DNA from 2 places in the Marinobacter sp. MBR-99 genome. Region 2 is predicted to be linked to the other one. Evidence: predicted binding sites of a transcription regulator. Region 2 holds the regulator's gene; the other holds the start of a gene.
The links. The regulator sigma-54, encoded in region 2, starts transcription at its own class of promoters, with help from an activator protein. The targets are predictions, from matches to a motif close to ANTGGCATNNANNTTGCTNT.
Positions count from the first base shown of each region.

Region 1: ABIE59_RS10690 (TorF family putative porin) is a predicted target of sigma-54. The motif match lies at 2,689-2,708, and genes of this name have one in related genera.

Region 1 is NZ_JBEPPY010000010.1:129,598-139,856, forward strand. It holds gene glnE (bifunctional [glutamate--ammonia ligase]-adenylyl-L-tyrosine phosphorylase/[glutamate--ammonia-ligase] adenylyltransferase) at 1-948, opposite strand, end outside; gene mgtE (magnesium transporter) at 1,197-2,552, shown strand; gene ABIE59_RS10690 (TorF family putative porin) at 2,748-3,476, shown strand; gene ABIE59_RS10695 (CYTH domain-containing protein) at 3,553-4,410, opposite strand; gene ABIE59_RS10700 (porin) at 4,502-5,521, opposite strand; gene dtd (D-aminoacyl-tRNA deacylase) at 6,011-6,466, opposite strand; gene pip (prolyl aminopeptidase) at 6,575-7,537, opposite strand; gene typA (translational GTPase TypA) at 7,625-9,436, opposite strand; gene glnA (glutamate--ammonia ligase) at 9,828-10,259, shown strand, end outside.
Region 2 is NZ_JBEPPY010000020.1:59,179-69,437, forward strand. It holds gene lptA (lipopolysaccharide transport periplasmic protein LptA) at 1-98, shown strand, start outside; gene lptB (LPS export ABC transporter ATP-binding protein) at 106-831, shown strand; gene ABIE59_RS16040 (RNA polymerase factor sigma-54) at 1,021-2,550, shown strand; gene hpf (ribosome hibernation promoting factor) at 2,626-2,928, shown strand; gene ptsN (PTS IIA-like nitrogen regulatory protein PtsN) at 3,027-3,494, shown strand; gene rapZ (RNase adapter RapZ) at 3,535-4,419, shown strand; gene ABIE59_RS16060 (HPr family phosphocarrier protein) at 4,426-4,695, shown strand; gene mgtE (magnesium transporter) at 4,790-6,151, shown strand; gene yjgA (ribosome biogenesis factor YjgA) at 6,162-6,698, shown strand; gene ABIE59_RS16075 (carbon-nitrogen hydrolase family protein) at 6,725-7,549, opposite strand; gene ABIE59_RS16080 (YhdP family phospholipid transporter) at 7,562-10,259, opposite strand, start outside.

The DNA.
Region 1 (10,259 bases), on a different contig from region 2:
CATATTGCGCAGCGATTCAAAGGCACTGAAATCAATGTACTTCCGGTAAACGAAGGGCCGCAGGCTACTCATCAACATCTCCCCTGCCCGCTGGTCGCCCGCCACTACCCGGGCTTTCACCATCGCGTAGCGTTCCCAATCCCGGCCCTGGTCCTGGTAATAGGTCTCCAGCGCTGCAAAGCTCAGGGCCAGGGCACCGCTCTGGCCATAAGGGCGCAGGCGCATATCCACTCGGAACACGAAGCCGTCTGCGGTGATCTGGTCCAGCGCCTGGATCAACTTCTGGCCAAGGCGGATGAAAAACTGCTGGTTGTCCAGGGCCCGCCGGCCACCGCGGGTTTCGCCCTTACCCGGGAAGGCAAAGATAAGATCAATATCGGAAGAGACATTCAGTTCACGGCCACCGAGTTTCCCCATCCCCAGAACCACCATTTTCTGGGGAGCCTCCTCGCCAGTTCCAGGATCCCTACCCCAGGGCGTACCGGATTCCTCGCAGGCCTGCTCGTACAGCCAGTCCAGCGCACCATCAATACAGGTGTCGGCAAAGGCACTGGTGGCCGCGATGGTTTCCTGAAGGTCAGCCCACTTCAGCAGATCCCGCCAGATAATCCGAAACTGGACTTCACGCCGGAATTGCCTGAGCGCAGCGTGCAACGCTGGCTCAGAATCCACAGAGTCCAGAAAAGAGGCCCAACGTTCCGCCAGCCAGGCTTCGGTGGTGGGCTCTTGCAATGGCCGGGCCTTAACCGCCGAGCGAACCTGCTCCGGGTGCCGCTCCAGGGTTTGCCTTAAGAAGAGGCTCCGGGCAAAGGCTTCGGCAATATCGGCCTCAGAGAGGCCTGCCTCATTGGCCAACCATCCTGGAACACCGTCCGGAAATATCGATGCCCAACAACCCGACACATCGCTTGCCAAATCCGCCGGCAATGAACCCCAAGGCTCAGACATAACGCAAACCCCTGTCTCTCTGATATATTTTCGGTACTGTATACCTAACTCAACAAGGACTGAACAGGCATACGGATTTTCAGTTAGTTGCCAGTAATCCGGATAGGTCACATCGTTCATCGTCGACAATGCTGAGCGCTGGCTCCAGCCCCATGACCGAATCCGGATACCGGATATACAACGGCAATAAATACACTGACTCAACGAGCAGAACGCTGCGGCGCTGCCCCGGAAAAACAAGGTAACCGATGTCTTATCTCGATTCCGAATTTTACCAACCACTGTACGAGGCCATTACCACGGGTGACCAGGCGCAGATACGTTACGCGGCCGCTACGTTCAATGCCGCCGACCTGGCGGAGTTCGTTGAGGAGAATCCGGATAACGAAGAAGGTATTCGGTTGCTCCGGGCCCTGGCAACTGATCAAAGCGCCAAGGTGTTCGGTTACATCGGCCCGAACACCCAGACGTTGATTGCAGAGCTCTTGCCCACACGAGACCTGGCTGAGCTGGTAACCGCCATGCCCTCAGACGAACGGGCCGACTTCTTCAACCTGCTGGATGAGAACCGCCAGCACACCCTGTTCCAGTCCCTGGCCAGCAAAGAACGAGAAGACCTTCGGCGCCTGGCAAGCTTTGAGGAAGGCACTGCCGGCGCCCTGATGAGCTCGGAATACGCGGTGATCAGCACCGGCATGTCCGCCAGCGCAGCGATTAACCTCCTCAGAAACACCGCGCCAGACAAAGAGACCATCTACCAGGCCTACGTGATCGACAACCAGCACAAGCTCGTGGGCGCCGTCTCCCTTCGGAACCTGATTACCGCTATGCCAGGTACGCCCGTGGACGACCTGGTCGCCACCGGTCTGGTAACCGCCAGCACCGACACCCCCCAGGAAGAAGTGGCCCGGCTGATCTCACGCTACGACTTGCTGGCACTGCCGATTCTGGACCAAGACGAACGGCTGGTGGGGATCGTCACCTACGATGACGCCATGGACGTAGCGGAAGAAGAGGCCACTGAAGACATTCACAAAGGCGCCACGGTAGGCAAACTGGAAACCGGCCTGAGAGACGCAACACCGTTCTCACTCTACCGTTCAAGGGTGCAATGGCTGGTCATTCTGGTATTCGCCAACATCTTCACCGGCGCCGGTATCGCCTATTTTGAAGACATCATATCCGAGCACCTCGCCTTGTTGTTCTTCATGCCACTTCTGGTCGCCAGCGCCGGTAACGCCGGGGCGCAGTCCGCCACGCTGATGGTGCGGGGGATGGCCACCGGTGATGTAACAGTGGCTGACTGGGGCAAACTGCTGGGTAAAGAAACCCTGGTAGCGAGTGCTCTGGGGATTACCATGGCTGTTGCCGTGATGGTGGTGGGCATTATGCGCGCCGGGCCGGAAATCGCTTTTGTGGTTGCCGTTACCATGATCGCCGTGGTGATGGTGGGCAGTCTAATTGGCATGTTACTGCCTTTCCTGCTGGATAAACTTAAGTTTGACCCGGCTACGGCCAGCACCCCGCTGATTACCACCATTGCCGACGTCAGCGGTGTGCTGATTTACTTCAGCGTGGCAACAGCGCTTCTGAGCCTGCCATAGCTGACGCACCACTCCGTGGTGCAATCTGGTGCAGCCGCAAAAAACTGACGCCCCGAGTTAGTGCGCATTGGGATAACTCAGCAACCGCAACAACGGAGGTTTCACGCACGCTTCTGATTTATATAAAGTTTCATTTATTGGCATCGACTGTGCTTCGTCAACCGTGAGTTAAACAATCGATCCAAGAGGTATCCGATGAAACGCAATGCATACAACCTGACTGCTTCGGTACTCACTGCTTCCCTGCTCGGGACGCTGGCCGTGCCAAGTATCGCCCACGCAGAATTGTCTGCAAATATTGGTGCCGTGAGCAACTACATGTTCCGGGGCCTCACCCAGACAGAAGGTGCCTCCGCCATTCAGGGCGGCGTTGACTACGAGGACGCAAGCGGGCTTTACGCCGGAACATGGGTTTCCACGATAGACTTTGGCGACGAGGCCACGCACGAACTGGATCTCTACCTGGGTTTCGCGGGAGAAGTGGAGGGCATCGCGTATGATGTCGGCTACATCTACTACGCCTACACCGATGCCCCGGACAACATCGATTTCGGTGAAATTTATGGCGAGATCGGGCTGGGTAACTTTGCCGTCGGTATAGCATACACTGCTCATAGTGAAAACCAGGACGACGTTTTCGATGAGGGCGACATCTACTACTACGGTTCGGCCTCGCTCCCACTGGCGAACGATTTCGCAGCGTCTTTCACCGTTGGCTACTACGATTTCGATGTTGATGGTAAGGCCGGCTTTGAAGATGCCAGTTACGTACACTACTCAGCCAGCCTTGCAAAGGATGCGAGCGAATTCGGCGAGTTCAGCCTTAACGTCGATTACGCGGACATCAGCAAAAGCGACTCTCCCTTCGGCAGCCCACGCGCTGACAAACCGCAGGTTTGGGTAGGCTGGACCAAATCGTTCTGACACGTTATCTGCCCGGATAACACAGGCAGTAGTGCAGAGAGGGGTCGGTTATCCGGCCCCTTTTTTCTGTGCACCGTCAGCCTGCCGCCAAGGCCAACTGGAGGCAACCCAGGCGCGGCACATGATCAAGCAGATCTCGGGTGTTGCATCCCGACTTCAGAAAGCCCTCTACCTCGCGCCATGTAGCATGACATCCTGACTCCGTGGATTTCTGAGTTAATTGTCTGAAACAGTCTTCCGGCAATGCCAGCGCAGCCCCTGTGAGCCAGGAGTCACTCAACGCCCGCAGGAACCCGCGCACACACTCCCCATCTTCTGCCACCCGTGTTTCTCTGCCGGTAATACCCGCAAGATAATAGCCCTGCTCCGCCTTACTGATCAGGTTCAGTAAAACCGGCACCTCGACAGCAAGTGCCTTGGCCCAGCTCAACAGCAGTGACGAGTTTCCGGACTTCAGCTCAAACTCCACCTCACACAGGGGACGAGACCTCCCACCCCCGACAACCTCGCCACAATCGACGGCAACTTCAACAAGTGCGTCCGCAGTTTCAAGCATCACCACCTGCCTGGAGAAGTTGGTTTCGAAGGCCACTTGGAGTTTCTGCAGATCCAGCTTTTGCTTTAATGGCGTGTCTTCAAGCAACGACAGGTCAAGCTCAGGCCCCGGCAGCGGCCATTCCCACTCCTGACGGCGATGGGCACCATCGACAAACTCGCCCTGAGTTTTCAGGGTCTGGATGAAGCGATCTCCAGATTGTCTCACCCGAAGCGCCGACCTGGCCCTGTTAAGCGTTGCGTCTGGCGTATCGTAGTAGCGATTCATCAGATCCTTTCGACCACCGGGACTGGCCTCAGGCTGCGCCAGCAACCACTCGAGGGCTTTTGCCTGCGCCGGTTCCGATAGCGTCAGTTTGATCTCAAGTTCGACGGCCATGGCATACTCCAAAAAACGGGCCCCTAAAAATACAAAAACCGGTGACCTTAGTCACCGGTTTTTGAGACTACTTGATTAGCTGGTTAGCTGATCAGAAGTAGTAAACAGCACCAACAGACGCGATTGAACGCTCGCTCTTGTCCGCAACACCGTAAACGCCGTCATCGCCGCCACCGAGGTAGCCTTCGAAGTACACATACATGTGATCAGACAGGTTGTGCAGAGCCTGCAGAGTTACAGTGTCGATATCTTTGTCAGCGAACTGAGCATCGCTGAAGTTGTTGTCATACTGGGTCAGCTCGTAGGACAGGGCGAACTGGTTTTTGCCCAGAGTATAGATACCCATTACACCGAAGGTGTCAGAAACGTCCTTGCGAGTGTGGAATTCACCGGTCAGACGCAGGTTATCCAGGTTGTAGCTGGCGCGCAGGCCGTAGGTGTTTTCGTTGTTCTCACCACCACGACCGCCGTCGTTGGAATCAACCGCGAAGGCCAGCTCCAGTGCATCGACTTCGTAGGCGGCAGACAACTGCCAAGGGTAAGACTTCTTGGAAACTTCCGGATCGGCGTCGCCGTTGATCTGGACAGCTGCACCGATGGTCAGGCCACCGAAGCTCGGAGACAGGTACTGAACCATGTCACCTTCGCCAGTGTCGTAGTCAATGCCACGTGACAGGGTGGCGACTTCGTAGAATTCTGAGATTTCAGTTACAGCACGCTCATAGATGCTGTCATCGGTACCCACCCACAGCTGGCCGAAATTATCACCTTTAACACCGATGTAGGCTTCGTCGATGCGGAAGCTGTCGCGGGAGTCAATGTCATCTGCCCCAAGACGGTCGATTTCGATCTTGAAGAAACCAGTCAGGCCCGGGGCGATCTCATGATCATGGACGACACCAAGGGTAGAGCCGTTATCGGCGTGCTCAACGGAGGAACCACCGCCATCAACATTGTCATGGTACAGAACGTACTGGATGTTGCCGTACACGGTCGGCATGGAATCCATTTTGGCCGCCAGGTCAGAAGCCGTCAGAGTCGGGTTCTGTGCAAAAGCAGCGCCAGAGAAAGTTGCAGCTGCGATAGCAGAAGCAAGGATAGTTTTTTTCATGTTGCGTCTTCCTTATTGAGTTAACTCAGGTTTTCGACGGGTTCTAACTCCCGATTTTTGCTGGCAAAACAGCCTGAGCTGCGCTTGCCGGACTCCTGATCGTCTCCCGTTTATATCCTCCGGGATACGACATTTTTTCTTTTTATGAGGTCTTGGCGCCAAGCCAGACCTTAAATCTCAACCACTTAACAGCTTTTCTTAAAGCTCTTAGTGATGAACCTGTTTTAATACAATGAATGTATTTTTGCAAATTTTTAAAGTTCGTTTTTTAGCCTTTTTGGCACCAGAAGATCAACCTTTTATGCCCAAAAACCGCGGAATCGTCCATCGTTCTCACCAATCAAGTTAAGGGCCATAAACAATAATAAACTTTTAAAACAACATATTACAAAGAAATATCGACACCTTCCCGGTTTTCACCAACCCCCTCAGCCTCATCAACAGCACCAGAAACGCGCACCGAAAACCCGAGCGCCACATTTCGGGGCATCAAGCTTTGCCAACCACATCCAACATGAAGGTTACCGGCCCATCATTCACTAAAGCCACCTTCATATCCGCTCCAAACTCGCCTTCACCGACCCGGTCATTACCCAACTGGTCACGACACAGAATCACGACATCACGATACAACGCATCCGCCAGCTCAGGTGCAGCGGCCAGGGAAAAACCCGGCCGGGTACCTGAACGGGTATCGGCAGCAAGCGTAAACTGGGGAACCACAAGGATGGAGCCGCCGGCGTCTTGAACATTAACGTTCATGCGGCCCTGCTCGTCCGGAAAAACCCGGTAGGAGAGAATTTTTCGGCACAGTTCCTTTGCCTCACTCGGTGTGTCGTCCCTTTCAACGCCCAGCAACAACAGAAGCCCTCTGCCAATGCTGGCAATTTTGCGGCCATCAACCGTCACACTGGCTTCCGATACTCGCTGGATAAGTCCTTTCATTCAATCCCTTGAGCAGCAACTTCGAGGGTTAAAAGTCAGAAACGTTCGAGAGTGTATCGGCGGTTAACACGGGCCGCAACCCCTTCAGGGCAAGAAAAGACAACCCCGTCACCCAGCCGGAGAATTTGTGCTGGCCACCACATCTTCCACACTGCGAATGAGGGTGTCGATGATCGCGGGCTCGGAGGCGGAGTGCCCGGCATCGCGAATAATGCGGAGATCGGCTTCGGGCCACGCCTGGCTCAGCGCCAGGGCGTTATCGAGAGGGCACACCATGTCATAGCGACCGTGCACGATTACCCCAGGAATCCCTGACAACCGCGATGCGTTGCGTACAATCTGGTCAACCTTCAAAAAAGCCTGATTCATAAAGTAATGACATTCAATTCTTGCCAGTGCGATGGCCACATGGGGGTGGGAGAAGCGCTCGACCACCCGGGGATTAGGATGCAGAGTTGCGCAACGCCCTTCCCAGATTGACCAGGCCTTGGCTGCCTGAATCTGCTCCAGCTCGTTGGGGCTGGTCAGCCTGCGATAATAAGCCGATACCAGATCATCGCGCTCAGCTTCCGGGATTGGGGCCACGAAATCCTGCCAGTAATCCGGGAACACCCGGTTTGCGCCTTCCTGGTAGAACCAGTGGATATCTTTAGGGCGGCACAGAAAAATCCCCCTGAGGACCAGCCCGGAGACCCGCTCCGGGTATGTCTGCGCATACACCAGGCTTAAGGTTGACCCCCAACTGCCACCGAACAGCAGCCAACGATCAACGCCCAGAAACTGGCGAACGGTTTCCATATCCTCCACCAGCTTGTCTGTGCTGTTACCCTCCAATTCCGCCAACGGAGTGGAACGCCCCGCCCCACGCTGGTCCATCAGAATGATACGGAAGCGTTCGGCATCAAAATATCGACGGTGATTATCCTCACAGCCGCCACCGGGGCCACCATGCACCACCAACACCGGAATACCCTCCGGGTTGCCAGACTCTTCCAGGTAAAGCTCATGGGGCTCCTCCACCGCGAGGTGGTGACGAGCGTATGGCTGGATTTCAGGATACAGGCTCAGCATGACGAACTCCGTTTCAGGGATAACGGTAGTCTAGCTGAGATTTGAGGGGAGAAGGCAATGGCCGTCCATGGCCATTCAATTCAATCCTTACTTCTTACCGGCGCGCTTACGCTCGTTCTCGGTCAGCAGCTTCTTGCGCAGACGGATCGACTTGGGAGTAACTTCCACCAGCTCGTCGTCGTCAATAAACTCGAGCGCCTGCTCCAGCGTGAACTTGATGGGCGGCACCAGGCCGATCACTTCGTCTTTACCGGAGGCTCGCATGTTGTCCAGCTTCTTGCCCTTGGTGGGGTTAACCACCAGGTCGTTGTCGCGGCTGTGAATACCACACAGCTGGCCTTCATAGATCTCCTGGCCCGGGTCAAGGAACAGCTTGCCACGGCTCTGCAGGGTTTCCAGCGAGTAGGTCAGCGCTGTGCCGGTGGCCATGGAGACAATTACACCGTTCTGGCGACTGGTAACATCACCCAGTTTGATCGGGCCGTAGTGGCTGAAGGTGGATGTCAGGATACCGGTACCAGAGGTCATGGTCAGGAAGGTATTCCGGAATCCAATCAGGCCACGAGCCGGAATGGTGTATTCCAGGCGGATACGGCCCTTGCCATCCGGGATCATGTTGGTCATGTCACCCTTACGCAGGCCCATCTGTTCCATAATGGATCCCTGGTGCTGCTCTTCAATATCGATGATCACGTTCTCGTACGGCTCCTGCTTAACACCGTCGATCTCTTTGATCACCACTTCGGGGCGGCCGACAGCCAGCTCGAAGTTCTCGCGGCGCATGTTCTCGATCAGAACCGAGAGGTGCAGCTCACCCCGGCCAGAGACCTTGAACTTGTCAGCTGAATCGCCTTCTTCTACCCGCAGCGCCACGTTATGAAGCAGTTCTTTTTCCAGGCGCTCCTTGATGTTACGGCTGGTCACGTACTTGCCTTCTTTACCAGCAAACGGCGAATCGTTGACCTGGAAAGTCATGGATACGGTGGGCTCGTCTACGGTCAGCGCCGGCAGTGCTTCGACGTTGGAGGGATCGCAAAGGGTGTCTGAAATGAACAGTTGGTCCAGGCCACTCACGCAGACGATATCGCCCGCCTGAGCTTCTTCAACTTCCACACGCTGCAGGCCGGAGTGGCCCATGATTTTCAGGATGCGGCCGTTGCGCTTCTTGCCATCAGCACCGACAGCCACCACCGGAGTGTTGGTTTTAACTTTGCCGCGCATGATCCGGCCGATACCAATCACACCCAGGAAACTGTTGTAGTCCAACTGGGAGATCTGCATCTGGAACGGGCCATCCAGATCCACCGAGGGGGCTGGCACGTGGTCGACAATCGCCTGGAATACGGCGTCCATGTTGTCGTCCAGATTTTCGTGTTCCATACCGGCAATGCCGTTCAGGGCGCTGGCGTAAACAATCGGGAAGTCCAGCTGCTCATCGGTGGCACCGAGGTTGTCGAACAGGTCAAACACCTGGTCTACCACCCAATCCGGGCGCGCACCGGGGCGGTCTATCTTATTTACTACCACAATCGGGCGCAGGCCAGCAGCGAACGCCTTCTGGGTTACAAAGCGGGTCTGCGGCATTGGGCCATCGATGGAATCCACCACCAACAGCACACTGTCTACCATGCTCATGACTCGCTCAACTTCGCCACCAAAATCCGCGTGCCCCGGGGTGTCCACGATGTTGATGTCGTAGTCTTTCCATTTCAGCGCGGTATTCTTCGCCAGAATGGTGATGCCACGCTCTTTTTCCTGGTCGTTGGAGTCCATAACGCGCTCGTTTTCGAGCTCTTTACGGTCCAGGGTTCCGGACTGGCGCAACAATTGGTCAACCAGGGTGGTTTTACCGTGGTCAACGTGGGCAATAATGGCAACGTTTCTAAGCTTATCAATCACAACGGGTATCCTGCAGAATTTAGCGGCGAGCAGTATATAGAAAAGTCCATGTCGATAATATGAAGAATAGTGCCTAATATGTAACCAATCAGCGAATGCACCACTATCAGGCATAACAAGATCCAATGCACCAATAAAGTGCACCCAATCAGTGCAACCAACACCTGCCAGCGGTACCCCGGTGCGCCAGAATCGCCCCGAAGCCTTGTGACTGCGCCGTTCTGGCGCAAAACCGGAAAACTGGCAAGGCCCTTGCTTATCCCTGAGCAGCCGTAATTTAAAGGTAAGGTTCAACAGCTTCTGTTAAGCTGCCCTGACCCGAAAAAGATCGGGCTTCAGCCCGCTGAACGATCCGGCACTACGAATACGACATCACTACGGAGCATGCACAATGTCCAAGACGATTGATTTGATCAAAGAACACGAAGTGAAATGGATTGACCTGCGCTTCACCGACAGCCGTGGTAAAGAGCAGCACGTGACCCTGCCTGCCACCGAGGTGGATGAAGACTTCTTTGCTGACGGCAAGATGTTTGACGGCTCCTCCATTGCTGGCTGGAAAGGCATCAACGAATCCGACATGATCCTGATGCCAGATGACGAAACTGCCGTGCTGGACCCGTTCACCGAAGAAACTACCGTGAACATCACCTGCAACATTGTAGAGCCCTCTACCATGCAGGGTTATGAGCGTGACCCACGCTCTGTTGCCCGTCGCGCCGAAGAGTACCTGAAGTCTACCGGCATCGCCGATGGCGCCCTGTTCGGCCCTGAGCCCGAGTTCTTCGTATTCGATTCTGTTAAATGGAATGTGGACATGCAG
Region 2 (10,259 bases):
TGGTCACTGCAGAAGGCGGCACGCCTTCGGAAGAGAGCTCTGGCCGGGTGGAAATGGTGATTCAGCCTCGCGGCTCCAGCAACCCCTCAGACGAATAGGTTACTGATGGCAGTTCTCAGGGCCAGCAACCTGGCAAAAAGCTACAAACAGAAAAAAGTGGTTCTCGATGTGTCTCTGGAAATCCGGTCCGGAGAAATCGTAGGCCTGCTCGGCCCCAACGGCGCCGGGAAAACTACCTGTTTTTACATGATTGTCGGGCTTGTACCCTCCGACCGCGGCCGAATCACCATTGACAGCCAGGACATCACACCCCTGCCCATGCATGGCCGGGCACGCAAAGGCATCGGCTACCTGCCCCAGGAAGCCTCGGTATTCCGCAAACTTACCGTGCGCGACAACATCATGGCCATTCTGGAAACCCGAAAAGGCATGAAACGGCCTGAGCGGGAAGCCAAACTTGAGGAACTGCTCGAGGAATTTCACATCACCCATATCCGGGACAGCTTGGGTATGGCGCTGTCCGGTGGTGAACGGCGGCGCGTCGAAATCGCCAGAGCGCTGGCCATGGAACCTGCGTTTATTCTGCTGGATGAGCCCTTCGCCGGGGTAGACCCCATCTCGGTCAGCGACATCAAACACATCATCCGGCATTTGCGAGATAAAGGCATTGGTGTGCTGATCACCGATCACAACGTGCGGGAAACCCTCGATATTTGTGAAAACGCCTACATTGTCTCCGGCGGCCATATCATCGCCTCCGGCAATGCTGAAGCCATCCTGGCCAATCAGCAGGTCAAGGAAGTCTACCTGGGTGATGAGTTCCACCTGTAAGCGGAAGAAAACCCCTCGACGACCGAGGTCTGATTGTTTTGATGATCTGTAGCAAGTAAACTCGGCAAAGAACTTGCTTATACTGACAACAGTGAGCGGCAAGTAACCAGCGTATAACAATTTTTTTGCCTGACAGCAGGCAACGTCACTACCGGGACACCCTTGATTTATGGATCTTGAGCCATGGTTATGAAAGCCTCATTACAGCTTAAGATGGGCCAGAGTCTGACCATGACGCCCCAGCTGCAACAGGCCATTCGCCTGCTTCAGCTTTCCACCCTCGACCTCCAGCAGGAAATCCAGCAGGCGCTGGAATCCAACCCCATGCTGGAAACCTCCGAGGATGACGATCAGTCTGACACCCCCGATACGGATGCCGACACCCGGGACGAACATAAAGACCGGGATTCCGACCACGATGAACCGGCCACCGAGGCTGCCTCTGACTGGGATGAAAACGAAAATGGCCCGGACTGGGCCTCCGAAAACGACATCCCGGATAACATCCCCGACGACCTGCCCGTAGACACCGCCTGGGACGATATCTACCAGTCTGCACCGGCGCCAGCCAGCAAAGGGGACGACGAGAACGAGTCGGATTTCGAAACCCGCAATTCACCGGCCGAGACTCTCCAGGACCACCTGGAATGGCAGCTCAACCTGACCCCCATGAGCGAGCGTGACCAGGCAATCGCCCACGCCCTGATGGACGCTGTAGACGAGCGCGGTTACCTGACCTCACCGATTGAGGAAATCCATTCCGGCCTGCAGGACGAAACCGAAGAAGACCCCCTTGAACTGGACGAGGTAGAAGCGGTCCTGCACCGGCTACAACACTTCGACCCGCCGGGCGTGTTTGCCCGAGACCTGCAGGAATGCCTGCTGATTCAGCTCAACCAGTTGCCGCCAGATACCCCCTGGCTTCGACAGGCCCGCCTGGTGGTTACCCAGTTCCTGCACCTGCTTGGCAACCGGGATTACGCGCAACTGCTGCGCCGCAGCAGACTCAAAGAAGATCAGCTGCGCGAAGTTCTGGCCCTGATTACCAGCCTCAACCCTCGCCCGGGTGACGTGGTGGACCGAGCGGAGCCGGATTACGTGATACCAGACGTCATCGTCCGAAAACACGAGGGCCGGTGGCGTGTTGAGCTCAATCCGGAGATCGCCCCGAGAATTCGGGTCAACGCCAGCTATGCATCGCTGATCCGTCGCGCCGATAGCAGTGCTGATAACACCTACCTGCGGGATCAACTGCAGGAGGCCAAGTGGTTCATTAAAAGCCTGCAAAGCCGCAATGAAACGCTACTGAAAGTCGCCACCCGGATTGTTGAGCACCAACAGGGTTTCCTGGACCAGGGAGAGGAAGCAATGAAGCCGCTGATCCTCTCAGATATCGCCCAGGCCGTGGAAATGCACGAATCCACCATTTCACGGGTCACCACGCAAAAGTATATGCACACACCCCGCGGCATTTTCGAGCTGAAGTACTTTTTCTCCAGCCACGTCAGTACCGCTGAGGGCGGAGAATGTTCCTCCACTGCTATTCGTGCGATGATCAAGAAACTGATTTCAGAAGAAACTCCAAAAAAGCCGTTGAGCGATAGCAAGATTGCAGCCATGCTTGGAGATCAGGGCATCAATGTGGCCCGGCGCACCGTTGCCAAATACCGGGAGGCCATGCACATCCCTCCTTCAAACGAGCGCAAACGACTGGTTTAATGTTTTTGCCGGTGCACGAAGCACCGGACACGCAGCCCGGTGGCAACACCGGCATGATGACAACAGGAGACGCCTATGCAACTCAACATTTCAGGCCATCACGTAGAACTGACCCCTGCATTGAAGGATTACGTCAACACCAAGTTCGAGAAGCTGGAGCGTCACTTTGACCACATAAGTAACTGTCAGGTGACGCTGGAAGTTGAGAAGGTACGTCAGATGGCTGAAGCCACCCTGCATGTCATCGGTGGCGATATCCATGCAAAGGCAGAGAGTGAGGATATGTACGCCGCGATTGATTCGCTGGTGGACAAGCTGGACCGCCAGATCCTCAAGCACAAAGAAAAGAATGTAGACCGGATGCACGGCAACGGCTGAGCGCGCTCATAGCGCCACCGTACCGGGTGTTTCAATGATACGAGCTGCGGCGGGGCATACCGGCCGCAGCCTTTTTTTTACGGAATCACAGTCGATCCATGAGCGATACATCCCTGACCATCGACAACATTCTGGCTCCCGAACTGACGCTGTGCAGGGTGCCAGCCTCCAGTAAAAAGCGGGTACTGGAAACCATCGCAGAGCATATTCATCATCAAGATGAAATCCTCAGCGACACAGAGATTTTCAGCAATCTGGTTTCTCGCGAGCGGCTTGGCAGCACCGGTATCGGCCAGGGTATTGCCATACCCCATTGCCGGCTGGAGGGGCTGGACCGTGTGATCGGCGTGCTGATGACACTGGAAGAGAGCATCGACTTCGATGCTATCGACAATCAGCCGGTCGACCTGGTGTTTGCCTTGATCGTGCCCAAAGAAGCCACCAGTGAACATCTGGAGTTGCTAAGCCAGTTGGCCGAGAAATTCAACGACAACGGGTTCTGTGAACAGCTTCGCCAGTGCCAGGATGCAGCATCCCTTTACCAGCGCATGACCGCGGCATCCTGATAAGCAGTAGCACCAACAGAAGAAGGCAGGAGCGTCCATCATGAAACTGATCATCGTCAGTGGCCGATCCGGGTCCGGTAAGAGTACCGCGTTGCATGTGCTCGAAGATCTGGGTTTTTATTGCATTGATAACCTTCCCATCGGACTGCTGTTCCCGCTGACCCGGGAAGCGGCACAACAGGAAGCGCCGGGGCGGCTCCGGAAAATGGCCGTCAGCATCGACGCCCGCAACCTGTCTGCCGAACTGGCCAACTTCGAACAGATCTATCGCCAGCTTCGCGATGCGGGAGTCGTTGTCGAGATTATCTTTCTGGATGCCGATGAACAGTCCCTGCTGCAGCGGTTCCACGCCACACGCCGAAAGCACCCGCTGAGCGATGACCGTACCTCCCTCCGAGAAGCCATCACCAACGAAAAGGCACTGTTGGAACCGCTGTCAAAACTGGCAGACCTTTACATCAACACCACCGGCATGTCGATGTATGAACTGCGCGACATGGTCAAACAGCGAGTGGTCGGTCGCAAGGATCAGGAGCTTGCACTGCTGTTCCAGTCATTCGGTTTCAAGCATGGCGTACCGGTCGATTCCGATTACGTTTTCGATGTGCGCTGCCTGCCCAACCCATACTGGGATACCAGCCTGCGCAAATACGTCGGTACCGATCAGCCGGTTATCGAGTTTCTCGAGCGGGAACCTCTCACCGGACAAATGGTGGACGACCTGATCCGCTTCCTGGATACCTGGCTACCCTCGTTCGCCGACAGCAACCGCAGCTACATGACCATTTCTATTGGCTGTACCGGTGGCCAGCACCGTTCCGTCTATGTCTGCGAGCAACTGGGCCAGCACTTCCGCACCCGATACAACAACGTGCAGGTTCGTCATACTGAACTTCCCCATCTCCAGGCCCGAGGGGAGATCTGATCCAACATGATCTGCCGCCCCGTCACCATCATCAATAAACTGGGCTTGCATGCCCGCGCCACCGCCAAGCTTGTGGCCACCGCCTCCGGCTTTGACAGCCAGGTACGAATCCGCGGCAAGGGCCGGGACGTGGATGCCAAGAACATCATGCAGGTGATGATGCTGGCTGCCAGCCAGGGCACTGATATTGAACTGGTCGCCGATGGCCCTGATGAGCAGGAAGCCATCGAGGCACTCGTAGAACTGATCGGTGATTATTTCGGCGAGGGGGGTTGAGCACACCCTGGTTCGTCATTCACCTACAATCCTTTCTCACCTGAGGCCGCTAACTCCGCTATAATGCGACAGTTTTCTGATCGCAGGTGGTTTCATGACCGATATTCTGGAAAAAAGTCAGGCCCGCCAGCGCCTTCGCTCCCTCAGTGAGGCCCTGGACAGTGGTGCGCTCAAGCAGGTTGCCCGCATCCTCAATGGCGGCCTGAGCCCCAGCGATATAGCCCACCTGCTGGAATCTTCCCCTCCCCGCCAACGCGCCCTGCTGTGGAACCTGGTCGATAAACAACTGGAAGGGGAAGTACTCCAATATCTCGGTGACGACATCCGGGCCTACTTCCTGAGCCAGCTGAACGCCCAGGAACTTGCAGATATCATTGAGGATTTTGAATCCGACGACCTGGCCGACCTGCTCCAGCAGCTGCCAGACACGGTGATCCAGGAGGTCCTGGACACCATGGACGAGCAAGACCGGCAGCGGGTAGAGGAAGTACTCTCCTACCCCGAGGACACTGCCGGCGGCCTGATGAATACGGACACCATTACGGTGCGCCCGGATATCAGTATTGACGTGGTACTGCGGTACCTGCGCCGCCACCGCAACCTTCCCCCCATGACCGACAGCCTGATTGTAGTCAGCCGGCGGGACGAATTCATTGGCATGCTACCCATCACCCGAATGCTGGTATCCAACCCCGCATCCACCGTTCGTGAGGTGATGGACACTGACATCGAGCCGATTCCGGTGACACTGTCCGACACCAAGGTCGCCACCCTCTTCGAGCGCTACGACCTGATTTCTGCTCCGGTGGTGGGTGACGACAACAAGCTCCTGGGCCGGATCACCATCGATGACGTGGTCGACGTTATCCGGGAAGATGCGGATCACTCGCTGATGAGTATGGCCGGTCTGGACGAAGACGAAGACACGTTCGCACCAGTGCTCAAAACCACGCGCCGGCGAGCCGTCTGGCTCGGAATCAACGTAGTGACCGCTTTTACCTCAGCCTCTGTGATCGGTATGTTTGAGGAAACTATTCAACAGGTGGTCGCCCTGGCCGTACTGATGCCAATCGTCGCCAGCATGGGCGGCATCGCCGGCAGCCAGACGCTGACGCTGATGATTCGTGGCATGGCAGTGGGCCAGGTCAGCAATGACAACGTGAAATGGCTGCTGAACCGGGAATTTCTGGCAACAACGCTGAACGGGTTTCTGTTTGCCCTGGTGGTGTCTGCGGCGGCCATGGTGTGGTTCAGAGACCCGACCATTGGCCTGGTGATTGCCATGGCGCTGGTCATCAACCTGACCATCGCCTCAATCGTCGGCACCCTGCTGCCGTTAACACTGAAACGACTGAATATAGACCCGGCACTGGCCGGGGGCGTGATCCTGCTCACCACCACAGACGTCGTGGGCTTCCTTTCCTTCCTGGGGCTCGCCACCTATTTTTACGCTTGAGGAGCCAACCATGAGTCAATCCGACAACCACCCGCACCACGAGGAGCTCGAGGAAGATTTCGGCCCGAGCAAATCCCAGATCAAGCGGGAAATGCATGCGCTCCAGGACCTGGGTAAACAGATGCTGGATCTCAATGACGAGCAATTGGCGTCACTGGACATCAGCGACACCCTGAAGGCTGCCATCGTGGAATCACGGCGCATTAATCAGCGCGAAGCACGCCGCAGACATTTGCAATACATTGGCAAGATCATCCGCCAGGAGGATGACCCGGAGGCACTGGCTCGTGCCATTGGTGCATTCAATGCCGGCAGTGAGGAGCACACCCGCCGGCATCACCTGGCCGAGCGCTGGCGCGACAGGATGATCTCCGAAGGCGACAAGGTGGTGGGGGAGTTTATCGATTATTGCCCGGCGGCAGACGTGCAGCACCTGCGCAACCTGGTTCGCAATGCCCGCAAGGAAGTGGAGAAACAGAAAAACACCGGCCAGGCCCGTAAACTGTTCCGGGCCCTCCGGGGGTGGATTGATGACGCAGAGCAGTAAAGCAAACGGCTGACCGGAGTTCTACGTTAAAGGCGGCGGTGCTCCCAGACCGGCATTCTGGCCCGAATCTGGTTCAGTTTTTCCATGTCCAGGTCTGCCACAACCAGGCCAGGGCCCTCATCCAGTTCCGTCACTACCCTGCCCCAGGGGTCACAGATCAAACTGTGGCCATAAGTCTTGCGGCGCTCACTGTTTTGCCCCCCCTGGCCGGGGGCGACCACCCAAACCTGGTTCTCGATGGCCCTGGCTCGAATCAGTGGGTGCCAATGGGCGTCTCCAGTTTGCCAGGTAAAGGCGCTGGGCAGGCACACCCACTCGGCACCCTGTTCCCGCAGCGCCCTGAACAGTTCAGGAAACCGCAAGTCGTAGCACACTGCCATCCCCAGCCGGCCAGCGGGAGTGTCCACGGTAACCACCCGGTCACCTGGCTCGAAGGTATCCGACTCCCGGTATTGGCCATGGGAATCCTCGACCATGGCGTCAAACAGGTGAATTTTGTCGTAACGGGCAACTTCCTCGCCCTGATCGTTGTAAACAATGCAGCTTGCACGCACCCTGTCGGGAACATCAGAACCATCGGGTCGTGTTGCCAGAGGCATGGAACCACCTACAATCCATAGCCCCAGCCTCTCGGCCTGTTCTGAAAGAAAGCGCCGGATCACCGATTCACCGCCACTTTCCTGCCGACCACACTCCCGCATCTGAGCGGTGGCCAGAACCGCAAAATTCTCAGGTAATACTGCCACTTTCGCGCCTTGGGCGGCAGCATCACGCAACAGCGCCTCGGCCTCGGCCAGGTTACCGGCCAGGTTGTGACTGCTGACCATCTGAATCGCTGCAACTTGGGTCATGCTCCGACTCCTCTACTCACCCGTATCGAAAACCCGACGTAGCTCCACTTTGGGCTCGCTCCAGCTACCGGTGACACTGTAAGTGGCGCTGGTCAACTTGCTTAATGGGTCACCCAGAATTTTGTCCAGAACAAAGAGTGCGCCGCCAATGGGGGCGCTCGCTCCCATCAGTATGGCAGCCAGGGGCAGGTTCTGGGTAACCGGAAGCACCAGCACCAACCGCATATCCAGGCTCTCATCTGCCATATTGGTAGTCCCACTCATTTTGAACGCCCCAGACGGCCCGACCAGTTGCAGCTCGGGGTCCAGAGTAACCAACCCGTTCACAATAACTGCCTTGCCGGAAATGGCATCAAACGCTATACCCCGCTCGTAGAGATCCGAGAAGTCCAGGCGCAGCCTGCGCCAGAGCGTATCGGTATTGAGCAGGTTGAAGATTCTGAACAACTGGGCTGAGCCACTTTGCTCCATGATCACACCGTCATCCAGGCGGACACTGACCTGGCCACTGAGCTGCTCCAGAGCAATTTCATCCGGGCGGCCGGGCCAGTCCAGATCCAGATCAATCTGGGTCTGCTCGTTGTTCAGAGGAACCGGGGTGCCGGTAAGCGCCTCCAGTTCTCTCAAGCGACCACCTGAGAGCGTTCCGACGAAGCGACTGGTTTCACGGTCATCAACCACACTCCAGCTCATTCTGCCCCTGAGCGCCAGTGTTTCCAGTTGCCCCTCAATCTCCTCAATGTTCAGGCGGAACGGCTCCGGGCGCATGGCGAACTGCCAACGGCCGGCAGACTCATCGCCCAGCCTCAGGTCATCAATGGTCACATCGATATCCGGCCAGCTCCCGACATCGAGAGCCCGGAAGGCCTCCAGCTGTTCTTCCAGGGTCAGTAGCTGCCGGTCACCCTGATCGTCACTTCCGGTATCTGAACGCATCAGGCTAAGGCGTTGCAGGTCGGCTTGAATCGTTCCCTGCCCGGGCACCATCACCCTGCCCTGAACCCTGTCAGATTCGGTGTTGAACACCCAACGATCCCCCAGATCCAGTGCGCTGACCCGTATATTCCTGAGGCTATGCCCGGCCAGATTCAGTTCGCTGAGGCCCAGATCAAAACCGGATGCTTTCCACAGCAGATCAAACGCCATCCGACCCTGCCAGTCACCGGTGATCCGGACGCCCTCGTTCACCGTCGGGTCGATCAACGCTGACAATCGTGCCTCATCCGTCTCCGCTTTGCCCAATGGCCGGGGCCAGTCGAGGGCCAGCCCCCGCAAGTCAGAGGTTACTGTTATCCGGGAGGCGCGCTCGGCCGCCACGTTCAGCTCCGCCGAGTAATCCATGCTACCTGACATCCCAAGCGCCGAGGCCTCCGGCAGCCCGAACTGATGCAGGAATACGGGTAACGGAAGCCGGCCGGTCTGGCGAATGGACAACGCTGTGCCACTGCCTGACGGCCCCTGCTTTACTTGCTTAAACGCAACAGCCACCGGTTGCCCAAAGAATTCTGCAGTGAGTGGCTCGCCGGAAAATCCAAGGCGGGTGTTATAGCGCACCTCACCCTCGATACCCGTCCAGGACAATCCTGCCGCCGGGTAGGAGACTTCGGCTCCGGACGTGGCCACCCGAGCATTCACCGCCGTTTGCCCCCCGTCACCCAATGGCAAGTCAATACTCAGATCCAATCCATAGAGACCCTGATAATCCAACTCGGTAGCGGCCATTCCGGCCATCTCACCCAATGGCGTCTCGGTCATCCAGAACGACACACTTTCACCCGGCACGTCGGCTTGCGCATCAACCAGTACGCGCGTGGGCCCACCGCCCTCACCCGGCAATACCCTGACAACACCCGATCGCAGTTCCAGCCCGCCAGTCAGCCCCTGATCCAGAGTTACCAGGGTGTCTGCATTCTGGACCTCAACCCGGCCCCGGACGTTCTGCACCTCCGGCCAACGTTCATCGTAACGAACCACCCCTCGGTCGAATTCAAACCACATGGATGAGACAAAGGAACCACGGGGTGCGCCAGAATCAATCCTTCCATGACCATAGTATTGCCCGGCAGTGATGTCGGCTTCACCGATTGCCGTCGTTAACCACTGATAGAGCTCGGGGGCCACCACTTTGGCCGGGACGAACGCCGCGAGCATCGACGCATCACCGTTCTCAACCCCTACCCGAAGGCCCAGATTGTCCTCACCAAAACGGTCGAGCCGCAAATCAAATGCACCGGTGAGCGTCGTGCGGTCGGCATAGATAAACCTGAGATCGTCAGCAAAAACACGGGTAATCGGCCCGACCATCTCCCAGGACACGGTGCCGGTTATGGCATCAAGCAGCCAGTCAGAAGTAAACAACCCGGGAAAGCCCAGGTAAGCAGGCCCGGAGGTATCCAGAGTGACGTGGCCCGAGTGGGCCGTCATCCCGATCTGACCATCCAGCCCCCTCGCGGCAGGCGCTCCCCGGGCAGCCTCAACCGAGACATCGCGCAAACGACCGGACAACTGGAAATCGGCAGGGTCTTCCGGCAGCGCCAGGATCACGTCGTCAAGGTAGCCGGATGGTCGGTACTGTTCCAGGGCCTGATTGGCCGCGGCTGGCAATAACGGCAAGCTATGCAAAAGACCTCGAATTGGCGCCAGGGGGACACCATCAGCAATCAGTCGTTTACCGCCGGAAGCTGGCTCAAGGCGCAAACCAAAGGGTTGA